DNA from 2 places in the Bradyrhizobium sp. UFLA05-108 genome. Region 2 is predicted to be linked to the other one. Evidence: riboswitches for the same ligand, from Rfam matches in the RefSeq annotation. Region 2 holds a riboswitch; the other holds the start of a gene.
The links. A riboswitch is a leader RNA that binds a small molecule or an ion and turns the genes downstream of it on or off. The one in region 2 is predicted to bind cobalamin.
Positions count from the first base shown of each region.

Region 1: another riboswitch for cobalamin. It lies ahead of SO140_RS22445 (ribonucleoside-diphosphate reductase subunit alpha); the one in region 2 lies ahead of SO140_RS01935 (energy-coupling factor ABC transporter permease).

Region 1 covers NZ_JBANAZ010000030.1:89,449-93,231, reverse strand. The annotation lists gene SO140_RS22445 (ribonucleoside-diphosphate reductase subunit alpha) at 1-1,743, opposite strand, end outside; cobalamin riboswitch at 1,866-2,082, opposite strand; gene SO140_RS22440 (glycosyltransferase) at 2,147-2,593, opposite strand; gene SO140_RS22435 (hypothetical protein) at 3,140-3,721, shown strand.
Region 2 covers NZ_JBANAZ010000002.1:144,418-148,200, reverse strand. The annotation lists gene cobT (nicotinate-nucleotide--dimethylbenzimidazole phosphoribosyltransferase) at 1-812, opposite strand, end outside; gene cobF (precorrin-6A synthase (deacetylating)) at 848-1,597, opposite strand; gene SO140_RS01935 (energy-coupling factor ABC transporter permease) at 1,644-2,321, opposite strand; cobalamin riboswitch at 2,359-2,578, opposite strand; gene cobA (uroporphyrinogen-III C-methyltransferase) at 2,627-3,355, opposite strand; gene SO140_RS01925 (cobyrinic acid a,c-diamide synthase CobB) at 3,352-3,783, opposite strand, start outside.

The sequences.
Region 1 (3,783 bases), on a different contig from region 2:
CACACCCATGTGGCGCTGCGGCGAGCGCAGGTTGCAGGGGTCCTTGAAGGTTATCCAGGGATGGCCGGTCTCGAACAGCATGGTCAGCATGCGGCGCCAGAGGTCGGTCGCACGCACGGTCTTGAACACACGCATGCCACCGGCCTTCGCCTTGGCTTCATAGGCCTCATAGGCCGCCTTGAAGGACGTCCCATACAGTTCGTGCAAATCGGGCGTCTCGTCCGGCGAGAACAGCGTCCACTCGTCGTCGGCGTCAACGCGCTGCATGAACAGGTCCGGCACCCAGTTGGCGGTGTTCATGTCGTGGGTGCGGCGGCGGTCATCGCCAGTGTTCTTGCGCAGATCGAGGAATTCCTCGATGTCGACGTGCCAGGTCTCTAGATAGGCGCAGACCGCGCCCTTGCGCTTGCCGCCCTGGTTGACGGCGATCGCGGTGTCGTTGGCCACCTTCAGGAACGGGATGATGCCCTGGCTTTCGCCATTGGTGCCCTTGATGTGGGCTCCGAGGCCGCGCACCGGCGTCCAATCGTTGCCGAGGCCGCCGGAGTACTTTGCCAGCAGCGCATTGTCCTTGATCGACTTGAAGATGCCATCGAGGTCGTCCGATACGGTGGTGAGGAAGCAGGACGACAGCTGCGGGCGCAGCGTGCCGGAATTGAACAGCGTCGGCGTCGAGGCCATGAAGTCGAACGACGACAAGAGATCGTAGAACTCGATCGCCTTGGCTTCGCGGTCGAGCTCTCGAATTGCCAGGCCCATCGCTACGCGCATGAAGAAGGCCTGCGGCAGCTCGATCCGCTTGCCTTGCTGATGCAGGAAATAGCGGTCGTACAGCGTCTGAAGGCCGAGGAACTGGAAGTTCAGGTCTCGCTCAGGCTTCAGCGCCGCGGCGATGCGGCCGAGATCGAAGCGGGCGAGTTCGGGATCGAGCAGTTCGGCTGCGATGCCGACCTTCACATAGGCCGGAAAGTATTCGGCATAGTGCGTCGCCATATCGCCCTGCGAGGCCAACGTCGTAACGCCGTGGACATGCGACAGCACCTCGCCGCGGAGCTTGTCGAGCAGCAGGCGTGCGCTGACATAGGCATAACTCGGCTCCTGCTCGACCAGCGTGCGCGCGGCCATGATCGAGGCCAGCGCCAGCTCGTCCTGGCTGATGCCGTCGTAGAGATTGCGGGTGGTCTCGGCCAGCACGGGGGCTGCGGAGACGCCGTCGAGACCGTCGCAGGCCTCATTGATGATCAGTTCGAGCCGGCGCGTGTCCAGACCGACGCGCGAGCCGTCCGGCAGCGTCACGTGAAGGATCGGTGCGGCGATGGGCGCCGGCTGCGCGGCCGCTTCCTCGGCGCGCTGGCGGGACCGTTCCTCGCGGTACAGCACATAGGCCCGGGCGACCTTGTGGTGCTCGCTGCGCATCAAGGCGAGTTCGACCTGATCCTGCACATCCTCGATATGAAAGGTGCGCCCCTCACCTGCGCGGCGCATCAGGGCTGCTATGACTTCGGCCGTCAATTGCTCGACGCTCTCGTGAACGCGGCGCGAAGCAACCGCAGTGCTGCCCTCTACCGCGAGGAAAGCCTTGGTCATTGCGACCGCGATCTTGGCGGAATCGAACGGCGAGACCTTCCCGTTGCGGCGGATGATCTGCATGGCCGGCTCGCTGGAAGCAGCCGCAAGTGACTGTGGACGCAACTGGATGATGGGTGCGGAAGCGGTGTCCGCGTCGTGCAGGTTCAGTGACATCAAAGGGCCCCGTGATGCGCGCGTTGTGTTTGGACGGGGCGATAAGGAAGGACGCTGCCGGAACGCCGGCAGACGTGTTGCCGGACGGTGCGTGCAAGCGACCGCCGGACACCCCGCCCGTGGACGTTCAGATCGTCACGGCAGGTCTCCTGGCTCGCAGGTCGTTGCTTGCTTCCTGTCTTCCCGGCGCGGGCGCACCAGTGACGTTGTCCGGAAGCAGCTCGCTGCTGACAGTTGCGGGGGCAGCGCCGGAATTCCGCACCAAAGGCGCAGTTCACCGGCTTCCCTCTTAGCCACTACATCTTGCGACGCAGTAGGACCGTGACACCCATATATGGAGATATTCGAGGCAAGCTGTCAATGATTGATTTCACGGGGGGCGCACGCGGACGGCCATCCCCAATCAGTTATCGAGTATTGACGAGCTCAAGAATGCTTCTGATCGTCGCCACCATAGTCGATTCGCACAGCCGGCTAATGCTCTCAATCCTTGCTCATAGCGACAAAGCTTTTTAAGCGCGTCGAGGCTTCTCTCGGCGCCGGCTCTCGCAGCTTGCTTCATCCCTTTGAGCAAATTCCGATCGAGCGCAAGCTTTTCAATTCTATTGGCAAATTCGCAAATCTGTCGCGGCTGGCAAAGAAAGCCGTTTACGCCATCCTGTATGAGCTCCGGCAGTCCACCAGCGGCGGAAGCAATAACTGGCACCCCGAGCGCGAGCAGCTCTAGCACGACCTGGTCGACCATCGAGCCGCGAAGGCAGCACCAGCACATCGTATGATCCAATCCATGGACGGACGGACTTCCCCAATCGTCCTTTTCTGCAAAGGGCATGAGGCGTACGCGCACCATGGACTTCCAAGCAGCTTCATCTCTGTCCTACGCCAGTGCTCTTGCGGAGGATCGCAAAATCGTACCTGGCACCAAGTGGGGTGGGGCGTTCGGATCTCGGCAATCGGCTCGAGATTGTCCCAGGCTTTTGAGGTCGCCCCCTTATAGCCTGTGGATCAGGTCGAGATTCAGTTTTTGAAATTCGATTTCAGTTGCACACGCACGAATAGTTTTCTTGCGTTTGTAGCCGATGGCCCATCTTTGGCCGTTCGCCGCGGGCCGCCTAGACATCCCAAATCAAACCAGACGGGGCTTCAACAGAAAAAGGGCCGTCTCATCATTGTTGCTTTAGCCATGAAACCTGCGCCTGCTTCGATGATTGCGTGCAATACTCTGCGATCCGGCCAACTGACCGCGCTAACATTGATCCAAGCGACAGCAACACGTTAGCCATCAATGGATAAACTCAAGCGCACGTGTAAAGAGTTCGACATGCAACATCAGCAGCCGCCACCGAGTTGCCCTGACGATAGGCACCCAAGCGTGCCACCCAGGAATCCTGGTTGGGTGAGCAGCAAGATAGAGGAACTTCCTGCGGGGACCAAGTTCAACCATGCTAATAGGGATGGAGTGTGGGGCGGCGCGGGGCAAAGCGGGCATTCGGGCAAAGCTATTTGGATGGCTTTAGAGAATGATGTGAACGCTGCACACGGCTATGCAGGTAGTTCTGGGCGGTACTCCATTGTCGAGGCGCGAGAGCCACTCAAATTGGCGGTCATGGACGAGTGGTATGATCAAGTTGAACCTGACGAACTGGGCGCATGGGCTGCGATGGCGCAGAAGCATGGCTTGGACGGAGTGAAAACGGAATATGAGAGCTCCTACGAGGTCGTTCTGTTTGACACAAGTAAGGTTAGAAGTTTAGGTGAACGTCTTCTGGGCCTTCCCGGCGAGATAGGCGTTGTGGTCCTCCCCGAACAGGAGCACGATCCAGAAAAGACTTGGCCGGAGATGGAAGTCTCGACGTTCTCAACTACTGAGGATTCGAAATCGCGCTCGAGATCAGTGGTCTGTGGTCAATGTGGGATTTCGGACGTGTCGTCGGTGGGAGCTGGGACCATGGCAAGCAACCGGCCCCCGACGCGCTGATCGGCGCATTGAACAGAATGGGCGTCCTGCCGAGGCTGTTCCAGCCGACAAATCTGTACATC
Region 2 (3,783 bases):
GCAACCGACACGATGAAGCCGTCGATCAGGGTTGGAACACGCCGCTGTGCAGCCGCGATGATTGCGCCGCAGATCGCCGCGATTTCGAGGCCGCCGACTGCGCGCAGGACCTCCTCCGCAGACGCGCCCGTCTTCGTCAGGCCATGCCGTGCAAGCGCAGCGTCGATCACGCGCGCCTTGCGTGCACGCCCTGCGGCATCGACACCGGTGCCGCTACCGGCGATCTCGTCGGCGCTCACCCCGAGCAGGCTCGCCGCGATCGCCGCCGACGCCGTGGTATTGCCGATGCCCATCTCACCGAGGATGAGGAGATCAGGCTGCTTCGCCGCCGCACGCGTCACAGCGCGCTGTCCGCATTCGAACGCAAACACCAGCTCCGCCGGCTCCAGCGCAGCTTCCACGCTGAAATCGCGCGTGCCGCAGCGCGGCTTGTCCGCGACAATCCCCGCGACCACCGACTGTGCCAGCGAGCCGGCATCGACGACCTCGAGACTTGAGCCCAATTCACGCGCCAGCACCGAAATCGCAGCGCCGCCGGCGGCGAAATTCGACATCATCGCGATCGTGACTTCCTGCGGATAGGCGGAGACGCCCTGGGCGACGATGCCGTGATCGCCGGCAAAGACGATGATCGGCACGCGCGCGGCGCGCGGCTGCTCCGTCTCCTGCAGGCCCGCAAGGTCGATCGCGACCTGCTCGAGCCGACCGAGCGCACCGGTCGGCTTGGTCAGTTGCGCCTGCCGCGCCATCGCCGCCTCGCGGTGCGAGGTCGAGATACCCGGGCATTTCTCGTAAACCCAATTGGGGAGCATGTCGTCCTGCCTCCGTTCACGCGACTGCGGTCGCGTCACACGCTGCGTTTGAGAATGTAGCTGTCCATGATCCAGCCGTGCCGTTCGCGCGCCTCCTGCCGTGCGGCGACGATGCGCGGACCGATCTCGGCCAACGCACCCGACATGACGACCTGATCGGGCATGCCGAGATAGGCGCCCCACCAGATCTGCAGGCCTTGCGGATCGAGCGACTGAAACGCCGTGCCGCCATCGAGCATCACCACCACGGTGTCGGCTCCGTCAGGCCAGCCGCCTTCGCGCAGTCGCCGCCCTGTCGTGACCAGGAAAGGCGCGCCGATATCGTTCAGCGGCAGCGCATGCGCCGCGCACAGCGCCTGGATCGACGTGATGCCGGGGATGACTTCGATCGCGGGCAAAGGATCAAGCCGTCGCGCGATCCTCAGGGACGAGTCATAGAGCGACGGGTCGCCCCAGATCAGCAACGCAACGCGGCCATCATGTGCGAGATGTCCCGCGATCGCCTGCGACCAGGTCGCAGCAACCGCACCATGCCAGTCGTCGACGCCCTTGCGGTAGTCAGCTTCGCCGGCGTCACGCACCGGCAAGTCGAACTCCGCGATACGCGTCTCTTTGTTGGTGAGCACATCGGCGCAAATCGTCCGCCGCAGGTCGGCGAGATCGGACTTCTGCGTCCCCTTGCGCGGAATCAGCACGAGATCTGCCGCATTGATGGCACGGATCGCGGCAAGCGTGAGCTGCTCGGGATCGCCGCAACCGATACCTATCAGGGAGAGCGTGACCATCACGAGTGTGAAGGGCGACCATGAACGGCCGCCCCTCAGCTCATCTCTACGCCGCGTTGTGCAGGCGCGGGGTGACGAGGCCGGGCGCGGTGACGCCACGCAGCGATTTTGCCAGCGCCAGCACGGCGAGATCGGCCAGCGGCTCGATCACGATGACCAGCGCATAGGACGCGGCGAAGGTCGCGATGTTGGCGAGGTTCGCAGCGCCAAAGCCCGCGCCATAGATCGCCCAGAACGCAACCCAGGCGATGATGCCCGACTGATACGCCGTCGAGAGCGCCAGCGCCTGACGATACTGCAGGTCGACATAGGCCGTGTCGCGGGGGATGATGCGGGTCGCGAGCGCCTGGATCGCGAACAGCGGCACCAGCAGCGTGGTGACGTTCATGCCGTATTGCGGCAGGTCGGTCGGCACGAAGAACAAGCCTTGCAGCAAGAGACCAAGCGCGAGACCAAGGGCCGCCGGCGCCGCGCCGAACAGCAGGAACAGGGTCGAGCCGAGGATGAAGTGCACCTCGGAAACCCCGACCGGGAAGTGCGGCAGGATCTCGAAGAAGGTGAAGACCAGCGCGGTGGTCGCAGCCGTCCGTACCGCAAACGAGCTGACGCCCTGCTCGCGCACGGTCTCCGCCGTAAGCTTCAGCGCAACGCCGCCAGTGGCGATGCCGGTTGCGTAACTCAACACGAGCTTGGCGCCCGTCACGATTCCTGGTTCGATATGCATGGTTCAAGTCCTTCCTGCCGTCACACCCGACGGCCTTGGCGTCCAAACGTGCAGGGCCGGTCTCCTGGCTCGCGGATCGAAGGGGATCTCCGGCCTTCCCGAGCCTTGCGGCCCAGTGGCGGATCGGAGCCCCTCACCGCTTACAGTCGCGGGGGCGGCTGGGGTTTGGGGCGCCGCAACTGGGTCCGCCCACCCCCATTCCCGATTATGCTCCGGCGCTTTGCGCCGCATCGAGCACCATGCCCCTCTTGTGTGCCTCTTTCGCAAGCCGGGCGTCAAGGGTCGAACGGCAACTGCGGACATCATCACGACGATTCTCCCGCTAGTGCGCCAAACAGGATGACGGCGGCGGTGGTCGCGGGCACGGCCTGCGCGAGCTCTTCGGCGAGCTTTGCGATCGTGGTGCGGACGAGCCGCTCGTCGGCGCGGCCCAGGGATTCCGCAAACAGCGCGGGCGTTTCCGGCGAAAGACCCTGCGCAATCAGCTTGGTGGCCAGTTCCGGGAACGTGCGCCGGCCCATATAGATCACCGTCGTCGCATCCGGGTCGGCCAGCGCCGTCCAGTTCAGATTTTGCGGAAGCTGCCCGGTCACGTCGGCCCCGGTGACGAACTGCACCCGGCGCGCGGTATTCCGCCGGGTCAGGGGGATGCCGGCTTGCGCCGCCGCGACGCAGGCCGAGGTGACGCCGGGCACGATCTCGTAGCCGATCCCCGACGCCCGAAGCGTCTCGATCTCTTCCTCGAGCCGGCCGAAGATGCCGGCATCGCCGGATTTCAGCCGCACCACGCGCGCGCCGGTCGCCGCATAATCGACCAGCAGGCGGTTGACGTGCTGCTGCTTGGTCGAGGGCCGGCCGGCGCGTTTTCCGACTGCCACCAGATTGGCGCCGGGTCGGGCAAGCTCGAGGATCGTGCCGGAAGCGAGATCGTCATAGAGCACGACGTCGGCCTCGCGCAGCCGCGCCGCGCCCTTGAGCGTCAAAAGCTCGGGATCGCCGGGGCCGGCGGAGATGAAGGAGACGAAGCCGCTCACCGGTCCTCCGCAATCAAATGAAAGAAGGTGCCCGTCGCATATCCGCGTCGCGATCCGGTCTCCGCGACGGTTGCGCCCGTCGCGTCACGCACGATCGCAAGCGATACATCAGGCTGCGCGAGAATCGTCGAATAGTGGAATTCATGACCGCGCAGGCGCGCGCCGGGCTGATGTCCCGGCATTGGCGCTGCGAGCTCGGCAAGACGGTAGCCAAGGTGCATGCGGCGCTTGGCAAAGCTCGTCTCCAGGCCCAAGAGGCCAAGCATCTCGTGCCGCGCGCCGTCGGCATCGGTCAAGGCCGCGCCCATCACCATGTAGCCGCCGCATTCGCCGTGGACCGGCCGCGTCTCGGCGAAGGCGCGCAAGCGCTCGCGAAAGCGCGCATTCGCGGCGATACGGCCGGCGTGCAGTTCCGGATAGCCGCCGGG